Regions from separate parts of the Flavobacterium sp. 38 genome, predicted to be linked through region 2. Evidence: riboswitches for the same ligand, from Rfam matches in the RefSeq annotation. Region 2 holds a riboswitch; the other holds the start of a gene.
What was found. A riboswitch is a leader RNA that binds a small molecule or an ion and turns the genes downstream of it on or off. The one in region 2 is predicted to bind S-adenosylmethionine.
Positions count from the first base shown of each region.

Region 1: linked by a shared signal. The riboswitch ahead of AC3E9W_RS06675 (redoxin domain-containing protein) and the one ahead of AC3E9W_RS04930 (alpha/beta fold hydrolase) in region 2 are both predicted to bind S-adenosylmethionine.

Region 1 covers NZ_JBYNWZ010000002.1:344,626-352,193, reverse strand. Annotated here, with positions in the region: gene AC3E9W_RS06690 (DUF763 domain-containing protein) at 1-340, opposite strand, end outside; gene AC3E9W_RS06685 (cupin domain-containing protein) at 495-968, opposite strand; gene AC3E9W_RS06680 (aminotransferase class V-fold PLP-dependent enzyme) at 1,626-3,101, opposite strand; gene AC3E9W_RS06675 (redoxin domain-containing protein) at 3,268-4,257, opposite strand; SAM riboswitch class I at 4,498-4,598, opposite strand; gene AC3E9W_RS06670 (response regulator) at 4,793-5,245, opposite strand; gene AC3E9W_RS06665 (PAS domain-containing sensor histidine kinase) at 5,248-7,568, opposite strand, start outside.
Region 2 covers NZ_JBYNWZ010000001.1:1,131,971-1,139,538, reverse strand. Annotated here, with positions in the region: gene AC3E9W_RS04940 (OsmC family protein) at 91-519, opposite strand; gene thrA (bifunctional aspartate kinase/homoserine dehydrogenase I) at 710-3,124, opposite strand; gene AC3E9W_RS04930 (alpha/beta fold hydrolase) at 3,126-4,115, opposite strand; SAM riboswitch class I at 4,187-4,294, opposite strand; gene AC3E9W_RS04925 (hypothetical protein) at 4,485-4,685, opposite strand; gene AC3E9W_RS04920 (homoserine dehydrogenase family protein) at 5,323-6,411, opposite strand; gene AC3E9W_RS04915 (O-acetylhomoserine aminocarboxypropyltransferase/cysteine synthase family protein) at 6,711-7,568, opposite strand, start outside.

The DNA.
Region 1 (7,568 bases), on a different contig from region 2:
TTTCTCCGACAAATAAAAGTTCCTGTGGCGTTGCCATAGAGTGCTTTCCTTTGCCTCCGCAGATATAAATTCCGAGTTCTTTAGAATGTGGATTAACCGATTTCTTCAATGCTCCAAGTACCGAAGTTGTAATGCCGGAAGAATGCCAGTCCATTCCCATAACAGCTCCAAAACTCTGAAACCAAAACGGATTGCTTAATTTGCTGATAACCTCAGCTGTCGAAAATTCCATCGCAATGGTTTCGACAATGGCCAAACCCAATTTAGACATTCGTTCGGCAAGCCACAATGGAACGTGTCCATAATGTAAAGGTAGATCTGCTGTGCCCGAACGTTTCATTTGCTAGAATTATAATCCTGCAAAAATAAACAAAATACATGGTAGTAATTGTTAATTGTCAGTTGTAAATTCTGAATTGTGAATCATAGAAACCCGACAGGTTTTAAAAACCTGTCGGGTTTAACTCGATAACAGACAAACCTAGTCTTACTTATTAGCCTACTTTCACTGCATCTAATAAAACAGCCAATTGAATACACGGCGACTCCGATCGATTACTCCAAGCATGATTGGTTCCGCGCTGAATTACAATATCTCCAGCTTGCAGTAAAGTTTCTTCTTCATCGACAATCAGGTAAATTTCTCCCGAAATAATAATGATATAATCCAAAGTATCCGTCTGGTGCATTAATGGATGAGGCTGTCCTTCTGGCGCTATTATTCCCAAATCTTTATCGGGCGGAATCTGGACATAACGAAAATAGCTTCCGTTTTTTGGCGTATTTGGAAAAGCGGTATTCTCTATAACTTTTTCTTCAAATTTTGCCGGAGTCGAATCTGTCGACCAAATATCTGAAATAATCAGTCCCGGAAAATGTTCCGACACATTGGTAACAATTGCATCTTGTTCTATAATTGATTTTCCGTCTCGTAAACCCGTTACGATTCTTCTAGGTATTGTTCTCATTATTTATTTTATTTACTTCAGTCAATTAGAAACCTGACAGGTTTTAAAAACCCGTCAGGTTTAACACAAAACAACAACTTCATTCCATAGGAATGTTTCGTTGGTACAACCAAAATTTGGGCAGCGATTATACGTTCCGTAGGAACGTTTGATTGACACAAAATATAATTCTCTCTATCAGGTGTCCCTACAGGACACAAACACCAAACAATCCTATTTTTTTTCTACCGACGAGATATTCCTCCGGAATATATACTCCTCAATCTAACTTGCATTGCTCGCAAGGTTGTCTCAGAAACCTTACAGGTTTTTATCCCGAGGCTTCGGGACTGTCAGGTTTAACACAAAACAGCAACTTCATTCCATAGGAATGTTTCGTTGGTACAATCAAACTTGGGTAGCGATTATACGTTCCGTGGGAACGTTTGATTGACACAAAATATAATTTTCTATCAGGGTGTCCCTACAGGACACAAACACCAAACAATCCTATTTTTTTCTACTACCGACGAGATATTCCTACGGAATATATAATTATCTCTGTTATGTTATTTTAAAACCCGACAGTTGCGAAATCTCGGAACTGTCGGGTTTAACAAAAAAAACAAAACTTAATTCCGCAGGACTACTGACTAGATATTCCTACGGAACACTTAACTACTCAACTAACTTAAACCAATCTTGTACATCTCTCGCGATGTTATCTTTTATTGCTGGATTTTCAAATTCATTTGAAACGGGATTATATTCATAATCTTTCTTCCATTTTTTATAATTGAATGCTGTTTTTTCAATCGCGTCACAGATATAAAAAAGCTCTTCATTGCTCATAATCGGGTGTAGCGACAAACGAACCCAACCTGGTTTATTGGTCTGATTTCGTTGCAGCAATTCATTTGTAATTTCAGCGGATTTTTTCTCATTAATATTAAACAGATAGTGCGCATACGTACTCGCACAAGACCAGCCGCCGCGAACCTGAATTCCGAAACGGTCATTTAGAAGACGTACAATCAAATTGTAATGAATGTCTTCGATCACAAAAGAAACACAGCCAATTCTTTCTGTTGTTAAATCTCCTAAAATGGACAATCCTGATATTTTTTGAAGCCTAGAAAAACAGAGATCAAGCAGTTCTTTTTCGCGATTTTTGATATTCTCCACTCCCATTTGTTCTTTCAATTCTAAAGCCAAAGCAGTTCTAATAACTTGCAGAAACCCAGGAGTTCCACCATCTTCTTTAACTTCTATACTATCGCTGTAACAATATTTCCCTAACGGATTCGTCCATTTTACGTTTCCACCGCCTGGATTATCTGGAAAATCGGATTGGTATAATTTTTCATCAAAAACCAAAATGCCGCAAGTCCCAGGTCCGCCCAAAAATTTATGCGGCGAAAAGAAAATTGCATCCAATTGCTCTTCTGGATCTTCTGGATGCATATCGATTGCAACATACGGTGCCGAAGCTGCAAAATCGACAAAACAAAGTCCGCCATTTTGATGCATGATTTTGGCCAATTCATGATAAGGCGTAATAATTCCCGTAACATTCGAACAAGCTGTAAACGAACCGATTTTTAAAGTTCTATCGGCATATTTTTTTATTGCTAAAGAAAGTGCTTCTGGATTGACCAAATTATTTTCATCAGGTTCCAAAATCACAACTTCTGCATTTGTTTCGTACCACGAAACTTGATTCGAATGGTGTTCCATATGCGTAATAAAAACCACAGGTCGATCTTCATCCGATTTTGTTCGGAGCGCCATAATGCGTTGCAATTTCGATAAAGCCGCCGTCATCCCGCTTCCCGTAGCGACCAAAACATCCGACTCGCGAGCATTGACCAATTTTTTTATAATATCTCTCGCATATTGATAAGCGTAAGTCGACGTTTTTCCGGTCTGACTTGAAAGGGAATGCGTATTGGCAATCATTGGACCAATTTTATTAAGCATTATCTCTTCGATCGGATGGTATAATCTTCCGCTGGCCACCCAGTCGGCGTATACTAAATTTTGTTCTCCATAAACCGATTCGAAAGTGTGATTAATTCCTACTGTGTTTTCTCTAAACTTAGAAAAGTAACACTCCGGTTCTGTTGGTTTTACTGTTGACTCAATAGCATTCATATCCTTTACATTTTTTAAATTAACTAAATTGTATTGTTGTATTGTTCACTCCAATTTTTGTCATTCCGAAGAACGAGGAATCTCACACGCAACTCGACAAAGATTGGCGACTTTCTATATGGATTCTAGTGTGATTCCTCGTTCCTCGGAATGACAAGATTGGGTCTTAAATTTTATTCTCTAAAAGTGTTTTTAACGTAGTTTGCAATTCTTCTCCGTGCAGGTTTTTGGCAACGATTGTTCCTTTAGAATCAATTAAATAATTTCCCGGAATGGCTCTTACTCCGTATAATTTGGCAACGGCACTGTTCCAGAAAAGCAAATCCGAAACGTGTGTCCATGTTAGATTATCATCTTTAATTCCTTTAATCCAATTTTCTTTCTTTTTATCTAATGAGATTGCCACAATATTGAATCCTTTATCGTGAAATTCCTTGTAAGCCGCCACAATATTCGGATTCTCTTTTCTGCATGGTCCACACCAAGAAGCCCAAAAATCGACCAAAGTGTAGCCTTTTAAGTTTTCATAAAGGCGAACTGGTTTTCCTTCAGGATCATTGGCTGTAAAATCAGGGGCTTTTTTACCGACCGCTAATCCGTCTAAAACGGTAACCAGTTCTTTTAGTTCTTTCACGTAAGTGGTATTTTGAAGACTTTTATCTAATAAAGCAATGTTTTGCGTAATCTGTTCTGGCGTCAATCGGTACGACCAATTTCTGTAGAGTACATAAGCCGAAACAATAGATTTTGGATGTTCTGTTATGAATTTGCTGATTTCTACATCCTTCGTTTTTTTATAAGTTTCGAACAAATCTTGAGAAGCCGAACCTGCAACAACTGAAGCGGTATAATATTTCTTCGGATTTAATTTTACTGTAATGGGATCTTTTTCGAGAAAAATATACAAAGGCGAACTTTCGGTATTGACGCTTAATCCGTATAATTCTGGGGTTTTTACTTTAGTTTTAAAACTAAAATTTCCGTCTTTTACTTTTGCCGAATCAATTGTGGTAAACATTTTATTGTGAAACTTCTGCAAGTAGACATATTGCGCCACAGTATCAACAACAGTTCCTTTTAACTGTAAATTATTTTCCTGCGCTTGAGTTTGAAAAGCACCCAGAAGCAAAGCAAAACCTAATAGTATTTTTTTCATTTTATTTTTAGTTTAAGATTAGACAAAAGAATTTCAGGCCAATGACAAAAGCCATTAGCGATATGATTAAAGAAAGAATCTCGTGGAACTAGAATTTTCTCATTCAGAAAAAGGCAAAGCTGTTTTCTTCGAAAATTAAATTCAAAAGCTCGTAACTCGCGTACAAAATGGATTCTGCTTTCATTTAAAAAAAAATTAAAGATTAACATTATGATCTTAAACAGATTTACGGAGAAATCTTTCTTATCTGCCCGCACACAGCGGAAGGATTTAGCACCTTATTCGGCAACAGGTTGCTAAGACATCAATGGGCCTATTCCCTCAGTCTTTCTGGATATGTATCATTATATAAATTTTCTGTGTTACAAATATATATTAATTCTACCGAATTAGTATAGTTTAAATTGTGTTTTTTTGTAAAATTTATTTAAAAACTCTTTCAGCACACTTTAGGAACTGAAAAACAACAAATTAAAACAAAGTTATTTTTGTTATGATCCCTTTTTTACAAAAGAAATTCGGACGTTTTATTCATTTAAAAAGAAAAAACATGCAAGTATTTATTTTTTTCGAGAGTTGGAAGCGCTTCTTTTAATCCTTTTTCGAGATTAGAAGTAATAAATTGAAGGACTTGTTTTAAATCGTTAAAATTATTTGGCTTTACAAAATAACAGACAGCGCCAAGATTTGCTGCTGTGTCCATATCATTTTTATGCGAAGAAGTAGAAATCATAATTACAGGGATTTCTTTATAGCGCTCATCAGCTTTTAATTCTTTCAAGCATTCCCAGCCATTTAGAATGGGCATATTTAAATCTAGAAAAACAACACCTGGAATTTTATCTTCGTTTTTAAGCATTTTTAGTGCTTTATCACCATTTTCAGCACAATGACAAATAATATTTTCATCGATATCAGCCAGCGCTTCACAAAACATTTCTGTATCGTCTCTGTCATCATCAGCTAATAAAATTATCTTTTTACTCATAATTAAATGTCTTTTTCTTTTTGTTCAAATGGCAGCGTTACAATAAAAACAGCTCCTTTATTGGCAATTCCTGTTGCGGTAATATTTCCTCCATGACGTTCTGCTATTTTTTTACACAGCGATAAACCTAAGCCAGTTCCTTCGTAACGGTCTTTAGAATTTAGGCGGGTAAAAGTTTCAAAAATACGTCCAGTCTGATCGAGGTCAAAACCAATTCCGTTATCTTCTACAGTAATTATTGCAATTCTGTTGCCGTCTTCCATCTTTTCAGTCGCTGTAACCGTAATTTGCGAAGGCGTATTTTCTCTAGCAAATTTAATGGAATTGTTAATCAAATTATAGAAAAGCTGATACAATAATACCAAAGCCCCTTCCAAAACTGGAAGTTCTTCATAATAAATTTTACCGCCTGTTTTTTGAAGTGCAATTTCGAGATCGGTTTCTATATTTTTAATGACTTCATTTAAATCGACCATTGTTGCTTTTTGCGAATCGGCATTGATTTTAGAATACGCCAGCACGCCATCAATCATATTAAACATACGGTCTGCGGCGACGTGAACTCTCTCAATATATTTGGATGCCGATTCGTCTAGTTTTCCTTCCAAATGATCTTCTAGACGGCTTACAAAAGTTTTTATTTTTCGGACAGGTTCTTTTAAATCGTGCGACGCAACGTGCGCAAACTGCTGTAAATCATCATTCGATCTTTGCAGTTCTTTGGTGCGGTCTGCTACCAAAATTTCTAATTTTTCGGTAATAGATTTTTGCTCGTGAATATCGGTACACGTACCAAACCAATTCGTAATTATTCCTTCTTTGTCTCTAATAGGAAGCGCTTTACTTAAGAACCAGCGGTATTCTCCTGTGCTTCCGTTTTTTAAACGAAATTCTATCTGATACGAAGTGCCTGCATGAACACTTTGGTACCATGTCTTTAAAACCATAGAAACATCGTCTGGATGAAGTGTCGGAACCCAGCTCGAATCGCCAAATTCATTTTTGTTAAAACCTGTATATTCGTACCAGCGGCTGTTATAATAATCTATAAATCCGTCTGGCTGTGCTGTCCAAATAATTTGCGGAACCAAATCTGCAAGCTGTCTGAATTTTTCCTCGCTTTCTGCAATTACATTTTGAAGTTCTTTTTGCGAAGTAATATCACTTGCTGCACCAAACCATTCTATTATTCTTTGTTTGTCATCTAATATCGGTACCACTCTCGAAAAAACCCAGCTAACAGAATCGTCTGCATTGATGACTTTGTGCTCCATTTCAAAAATGCTTTTCTCTACAATAGATTTAGAAATGAGATGAACAGCCTGTTCCAAATCACTAGGATGCACAAACTTATCCAGCCAATTAATGCCGTGTCCGCCAGCGCCAGAAAGTCTTCCGCCTCCTTCCAAACTGTGCATAATCATCCAGTCGGCGTCCATGCGGTAAACCAAGTCGGATGAGGCATTGACTAAAGCCCTAAAACGGCTTTCGCTTTCTTCCATTTTTTGGCGTGCCACAACTTGCTGTGTCACCTCAACGGCAACCTGAATCATTCCTGTTATCTGTCCATCTTCTATTAACGGACGATAAGCCAGATTATAATAGTAATTTTTAAGTTCTCCTGTACGATTGTGCGGCACCAAAACTTCACTCTGGTCAAAAGGAATTCCTTCGTTATAAACTTTTAGAACCTGTTCCCACACATATTGACCTTCGAGTTCGGGCAAGACATCGATCAATCGCATGCCGATAATTTCTTCTCCGCGGCCAATCATTTGCAGCATGTGCTTATTAATCTGCTCAATAACAAGATCGTCACCTTTAAGCACTAAAGTTGGTGCAGGAGTCTGATGAATCATTTTTCGGAAACGATTCTCGCTTTGCTGCAATTTTTCTTCGGCCTGCTTGCTTTCTGTAATATCTCGAGTCGTTCCGGCAACCACCTCAACCTCCCCTTTATCATTAAATACCGGAACTAAAATATAATCGTAAATTCTTCTTCCCAATTCAGCATGCGGAAAAGAAACTGTTCCTCTCACGGCTCTTTTTTCTGCCACTACAGTATCTATCTCTCGTTCATGCATTTCGGCATGCCATTCTTCATAGCCATTTTCTCTTAATCCGCGGCCGATGGCATCCTCTGCCGATTTCCCCCACATATTCAATAAGGCTTTGTTTGCGTACGTGAACTTATAGTCAAGATCAAATACGTAAACCAAATCGGGAGTCGCATATATAATGGAATTATAAAGTCTTTTCTGTTTCTCTGCATCAGCCAATGCATTAGTCAAAGCCCTTTCTGCCTCTTTCTTTTCGGTGATAT
Region 2 (7,568 bases):
AGCGAAACACGAAGGTTCACAAAGGCTGAATGTGAATTTTTAATAAGTCCTAAAAGAATTATCTAATTATCAAATTGACTAATTCTCTAATTAACTTAATTCTTCGTTGTTTAAAACCACTTTATATTTAATTGTTGCTGTTGGCTCAACTGTTTTAGCAACAGAACAGTATTTCTCGAAAGAAAGCTGTGCCGCTTTTTTTGCTTTTTCTGGATTGATTTCTCCTTCTAAATAAAAAACCACATCGATTTCTTTAAAAGGTTTTGCCTCTTCAATTTGCACACGTGTACCTTCAACCTCAGCGTTAAAAGAAGTAATTTCCTGACGCTGTTTTTTCAAGATTGAAATCATATCGATAGCGCTGCAGCCTGCAACTCCCATTAATACTAATTCCATTGGACTTGCGCCTAAATCGCTTCCGCCAAATTCGGCTCTGCTGTCAACGTCAACTACGTGTCCGCGTTCATTTTTTACTTTAAAATGAAATGCGTCGTTTACTCTGTTTAAGGTTACTTTCATTGTGTTGTTATTTTTTTTGTTTTGTTGTTTATTTTTATGTTTTGTCATTACGAGGAACGAAGCAACCTCACTAACAATTACACAAAGCTTAATTTTGCAAATGTGATTGCTTCGTTCCTCGCAATGATAAACTGGATCGAGTCTAGAGAGAAAATAATCTAAAATCTACCCTCTAAAATCTAAAATCAAATTACCCTTTATCAGACAATCTCAAAATATCTCCGAAAACTCCTCTTGCGGTTACCGCAGAACCCGCACCGGCTCCTTGAATAACGATCGGACGATCTCCGTACGATTCTGTGTAAATTTCGAAGAAAGAATCAGAACCTTTTAATCCGCCCAGTGCAGTGTCTGAAGGAACTGAAACTAATTTTACTTCTAGATTTCCTTTGTCATTCTGCAAATCTCCAGACAATTCACCAATGTATCTTAAAACATGATTTGGCTGCTGTTCTGCTTTTATTTTAGCATAAATTGGATCAAATTCTTTCAATTTCGTCAAGAAATCGGCTGCACTTCCTTCACGCAAGTGATCTGGAATTAGGTTTTGAATTGAGATTTCTTCAAATTCATTTTGCAAATCCAATTCTCTAGCCAAAATCAATAATTTTCTTCCCACATCATTTCCGCATAAATCCTCACGCGGATCTGGTTCTGTATACCCGTTATCAATTGCTTCCTGCAAGATTTCGCTGAAAGGCGCATCTTTTGCAGAGAAATTATTAAATAAATAACTTAATGTTCCTGAGAAAACTCCTTTAATTTTTGTGATATTTTCTCCTGAAAGGTGTAATAATTTAATGGTATCAATTAATGGCAAACCTGCACCAACATTGGTTTCGTATAAATAATTCTTCTGGTTTTCAGCCAAAGCTTTTCTCAGTTCTTTATAAAAACCATAGCTTAATGTATTAGCCACTTTATTAGAAGAAATCAAATCGAAACTGCTTTCTACAAGCGGAATATAATTTTCTACAAAAGCTGCACTTGCCGTGTTATCAATTGCAATTAAGTTTTCTAAATGATGCTCATTCGCGTAAGCGATAATATCTTTTATCGTATAAGCTTCACCTTTTGTGTCAATATCGTTTTTCCAATTGTTGGTAACGCCATATTTATTCAAAAGCAGTTTTTTAGAATTCGCTATAGCGAAAACATTCAGCTTAATATCTTTACGTTTTTCAATTGCAGAAGCCGATTCTAAAATCTGATTAATCAAAGTTCCTCCAACTAATCCGTGACCGAAAATCGCGATGTTGATCTTTTTAGAAACACCAAAAATCTCTCCGTGAATTACGTTTAATGCTTTGTTTAATTCTTCTTTTTTAACAACCAAACTCACGTTTTTACCCGTAACTGTGTTGTTGAATAAAATCGGAACAATTTTGTTTTTGATTAAAGCTGTATACGGCTTGTGGAAAGTACTCAAATCCTGACCAATAATCGAAATTACCGATACATTGTCTGTAACCGTAATCTGATTAACATCTTTAGAATAAAAGTCATTTTCAAATTCTTTTTCTAACTCTACAACTGCAGTTGTTGCTTTATCAGTTGCAACCACCAATCCGATTCCTCTTTCTGAAGAACCTTGCGAAATGATACTTACACTGATATTGTGATCGCCCATTACTTTAAAAATTCGGGCATCAACCCCAGCTTTTCCAAGTAATCCGCGTCCTTCAAGATTTACAAGAGAAACATTTTCTAAAACAGAAAGTGTTTTAATTCCTTCTTTAGAAGAATCTGAAGTGATTAAAGTTCCTCTATTTTCGTGGTTGAATGTATTTAAAATTCGTAACGGAATATTCTTTTCTAACAAAGGAATAATCGTTTTAGCATGAAGAATCGTTGCGCCGAAATTTGCCAGCTCATTTGCTTCATTGAATGATAAATATTCTATTTTCTTAGCATCGGCAACCAAATCAGGATTTGCGGTGTAGATTCCGTCTACGTGCGTGAAGTTTTGTAATTCTTCTGCATTTAAATAATTGGCGATTAACGAAGCGGTATAGTTACTGCCATTTCTACCTAAAGTAGTTGTGTCGTTGTTGTTATTAGATCCAATGAAACCTGTAACTATATTAACCGTTTCTCCGTTATGTTCTTTAAAATAATTGATTACGTTTTTCTTCGAAAGCTGCTCTAAAGGCTGTGCATCACCAAATTTAGAATCTGTTTTCAGCAAATCTCTTGTATCTACGAAATTGGCTGGAATTCCTTTTTCCAATAAAATAGCTGTCAATAATTTAGCCGAAAGCAATTCTCCTTTTGACAAAATCTGATCTTTAATTTTTTTGCTGTAATCGCCAATTAAGCTTACTCCTTCAAAAAGTTTATCTAAAATATTGAACTCTTCAGATAAATCAACTTGTGGGTAATCTGATATTTGATATTTTTTAAAATTCTCTAATAATTCTTTATAGCTGCCATTTTTAGCCGCAATGCTTAAGATAAATTCCAGTTCGTCTGTCGCATTTCCACGCGCAGAAACTACAACGGCAATTTTTTCTCCTTGATTTACTTTATCAGAAATGATAGAAACAACCTTGTTAAGTCCTTCTCCGTTTGCTAATGATTTACCTCCAAATTTTAATACTTTCATTTTATTTTTTTATTGTTTCTGCCTTAAAAATGTCGGCAAGTAAATGATCTAATTGTTTGTACTCGATTAAAAAAGCGTCATGTCCGTGAACAGAGACAATTTCGCTGTAGAAAACATTGTCTTTAAACTTCTTCAATTCTTCGTAGGTTTCTACGTTTTCTTTTGCTGTAAAAAACAGATCAGAATTGATTCCGATGATATGAATTGAAGCCGTTGTTTTTGACAATAAGTTTTCAAAACTTTCACTATTTCTCGTAATATCAATTGTTTTAAGCAACTGATTCATTAATTTATAAGAAGAAAGCTGAAATCTTTTCTGCAGTTTTTTTCCGTGGTGCGCCAACCAGCTTTCGATATTAAAAATCAAAAGATCCTGATTGATGGTTCTTTGGAATTTTTCTTTGAATGATTCTGGCGAACGATAACATAACATGGCATGAATTCTCGCATCTTCTATTGGTTTTGAAGAATTATTCAGAATCTGCTCCTGAAGAAAACAATTTGCAATAAGCCAGTCTGTCGATTTCCAGTCACTCGCAATCGGAATAAGGTTTTCTGTAATGTTTGGCGCCAGAGCTAAGATTTCCCAAGCAATTCCACCCCCGACAGAACCTCCGATAACAGCAAAAAGCTTTTCGATATTTAAGGCTTTTACACCCTCAATAAAGATTCTTGCAATGTCTCTGGCTGTAAAGTCAAGATAATTTTCGATTAAAAAAGAATTTGTTCCGTTTCCAGGAATATCAAAGGCTAAAATGGTATAAACAGCAGTGTCAATAGTTTTACCTTCGCCAATTAAGTCATTCCACCAGCCATTTTCGCCAGTAACTTGTGAGTTTCCTGTCAAGGCATGATTAACCAAAACAATAGGCGCACTGTGCAGCGGCTGGCCAGACAGTGTAAAACTTAACGGTATAGAATGATAATTTGCACCACTTTCTGTGATGAAATCTTGAATTATAATGGGATTTGGTCTATTTTCCAATTTCAAATCTGTTGTATTATGATTTGTATATGGAAATATTAGAAAGAAAAAACTAGTCTAAACTAGAAAAATTCTGATTGTTATCTTTCCACGTTGGGCGTGGTAGAATGCAGCACCTTCTTCGAATTAACGAAGGGTTGCTAAGGATTCATCGGGTCTAATCCCTCGTCCTTTCTTTATAACATTTCAATACTTTTATGAACTTAACGAGTGCAAATTAACTACTAATTTCTTTAACAAACAAATTTAATCTAAAAGTGTTTGTTAAATTTCTGCGACTTACATGAGCAAAAACTATTATACGCAAAAATTTACCGAACAAAAATGCCCAGTAAAATTAAGCAGGTTTTCACCTAGTTTATGATGCTTTTCCGTTTAGATAAAAAGCGTTTCATTTTCTTTTGAATACATCAAAAACAATAAAGAGTTTGGTACTTTTTTAGCAGTACTTTTATCTTCTTCTGTGATTCCGAATCTTGGGTGAGCCAATTCGTTTGTTGGCGGCGGATTGCTATTTTTTGTCCTTCTGTTTTTCAATTTAGAAATTTTTTCTGCGAAGTAGTTCAATTTGCTCATGATATTAAGTTTTAGTTCAGTTGTGTTTTATAATCTTTATTTCTCTTTTATGTTTCTGTTAAATCGCTTTTTGGAATAAAAAAACCCTTTTGGATTTTTAGATACCAAAAGGGTTTAAGTTTTTACACTCATGTATGCTTTTAGTATCAACAGACGTATGCGCAAATAAGCGCGACAGTAAACATCTTGTTCATCTGTAAGGATTTATTCATCTGTGATTTATATTGTATTTTAAAATTCTGCATTTCTTTTAAATTAAAAAGCCTCCTAAAAATTTCTTAGGAGGCTCTTACTATATTATTATTGTATTCTTACAATTTTTTTAAGCAATAGACACCCCAACCTCGGTCTTAACCGAAATGGCACAAAACATTTTGTTGACTTTTAAGTTCATTTGATTTCTAGTAGTTTTTGGGTATAACAAATATGCAAATATTTTTTTTATTACACAAATTAAATTCAAGAATTTAATTACAAAAATCGTTAAAAATCAGTTTTTTAACGATGAAAAACATCTTACAAAAACGAAAACGAAACAATAAAGGTAAAAAACTTACAAAACAAGCCTTTTTTTCTTCATGACTCCAATTGACAAATCAAATTATCAAAGAACCTTTTTCTTTTTTTTATTAAAAATTTACAGCCAGACTGCCTCTTTACTCCTAATTCGCTCTGCAATTTTTAGAATATCGGTTATAATTCCTCTTGAAATTGCTTGCCTGCACGGAGGCGCGCTCTGAATTACAATTGGAATATCACCGTAAGATTTTGTGTAAATTTCAAAAATCGTGTCAGAACCTTTTAATTGTCCAATTGGTGAATTGACTGATTCGGAAATCAATTTGGTTTCTAAAGTTCCTTTTTCCAAATCAAATTCGCCCACATATCGAAGCACATGATCTTCTGCCTGAGTAATTTTGGCAATCTTAAAAGATTTATCGACAGCTTCTTTATTGAGCACACCGTTTTTCTCCAAATGTTCTTCAGTTATAAATGGCTTGATCTTAATATCAGAAAGTTCAAAGTCTTTTCCGATTTCTCTGGCCAATATCAAAAGTTTTCTTGCCGTATCGTTTCCAGATAAATCTTCTTTAAAGTTGGATTTCATTAATCCCAAAAGACTTGCATCTTTTAGAATGGAAGAAAATGAAACATCTTCTATTGAAAATCGATTGAAAACATAACTCAGATTATCTGAAAAAACACCTCGAATCTTTTTGATTTTTTCTCCAGAATAATACAAATCTCTTAAAGTCCGCAAAACTGGAATTCCAGTCTCAACAGAGGTTTCGTAAAGAAATTCTTTGTCGTACTTTTTCAGATTCGATCGAAGTTCTTTATAAAGATCTAACGGAAGTGTATTGGCTTTTTTGTTTACCGCTACAATATTAAATCCGTTTTTGATTAGTGTATTGTAGTGTTTTACCAATTCGTCGCTGGCCGTCGCGTCTACAGCAATTAGGTTTTCGAATTCATTTTCTTGTGCAAACTCGACAATATCTTCTACTTTAAACGGAACTGCCAATTGTCTAAAATTGGTTTCCCACGAATAACCTACGCCTTCTTTTTCGAAGAAAGCGACTGTTGAATTGGTTATAATTGGAAAATGAAAATCGACATTTTTACTTTCAAGAAAAAACTCCTGACTTTCGATAATCTGATTAATCAAAGTGCTTCCGATATTACCAATTCCAAAAAGGACAATATTTATTTTAAGCTTTGACATGATTTTTTATTTTTTTTAAAACCATATAAGTCATATAAGTTCATTTAATATATTTTGTGTATAATTTTGGACATATAACTGTGTGTTTCCACAATTAGACACACTGCGGTGCGTCTCTACAAAAAATGAACTTATATAACTTATATGGTTTATTTAATATATTCCACGTATATAATTTAGACGCACTGCGGTGCGTCTCTACATATATGGTTTAATTTTATAATGATACTTTTCATAAAAAATTACCTTTAGCAAAACCACTCGCTAAAGGCAATCTTTCAAACAAAAAACAAAAAAACCTAATTTTTATTGATGCTGTATTGTGAAAGCTTCACGCTTTCAAAAACTGCTTGCAGATCTGCAATTAAATCTTCGATATCTTCAATTCCAACAGACAGACGAATCAAGTCTTTAGAAACTCCTGTTTCTTCTTGCTCCGCTTCTGTCAATTGCTGATGCGTTGTGCTTGCTGGGTGAATAATCAGTGATTTAGTATCTCCGATATTAGCCAAAAGAGAGAACAATTTTGTTTCGTCTACTACTTTTTTCGCCGCATCAAAACCTCCTTTTAAACCGAAAGTGATAATTCCGCTTTTCCCTTCTGGAAGATATTGATTTGCTAAATCGTGATACTTACTAGACTTCAGCCCTGGATAATTTACCCAAACCACCTCATCTTGTTTTTCTAGCCATTCAGCCAGAGCCAAAGCATTTTCGCTGTGTTTCTTAATTCGGATTGGCAGCGTTTCTAATCCTTGAATAATCTGAAAAGCATTAAAAGGACTCAAAGCAGAACCAAAATCACGCAGACCTTCAATTCGGGCTTTTGCAATAAAAGCCGCATTTCCTAAAGCTTCGTGATATACTAATCCGTGGTATCCTGCAGATGGTTCGGTAAATTCAGGGAATTTTCCGTTTGCCCAGTCAAAGTTTCCAGCATCAATGATAACGCCTCCTAATGAAGTTCCGTTTCCAGCGATATATTTTGTTAAGGAGTGAATTACAATATCGGCACCATATTTAATTGGGTTTAATAAATAAGGTGTCGCAACTGTATTGTCTACTATAAATGGCACTTTAAATGCTTTGGCTTCTGCCGAAATTCCTTTCAAATCTAAAACGTCCAATTTTGGGTTTCCTAGAGATTCTACAAAAAA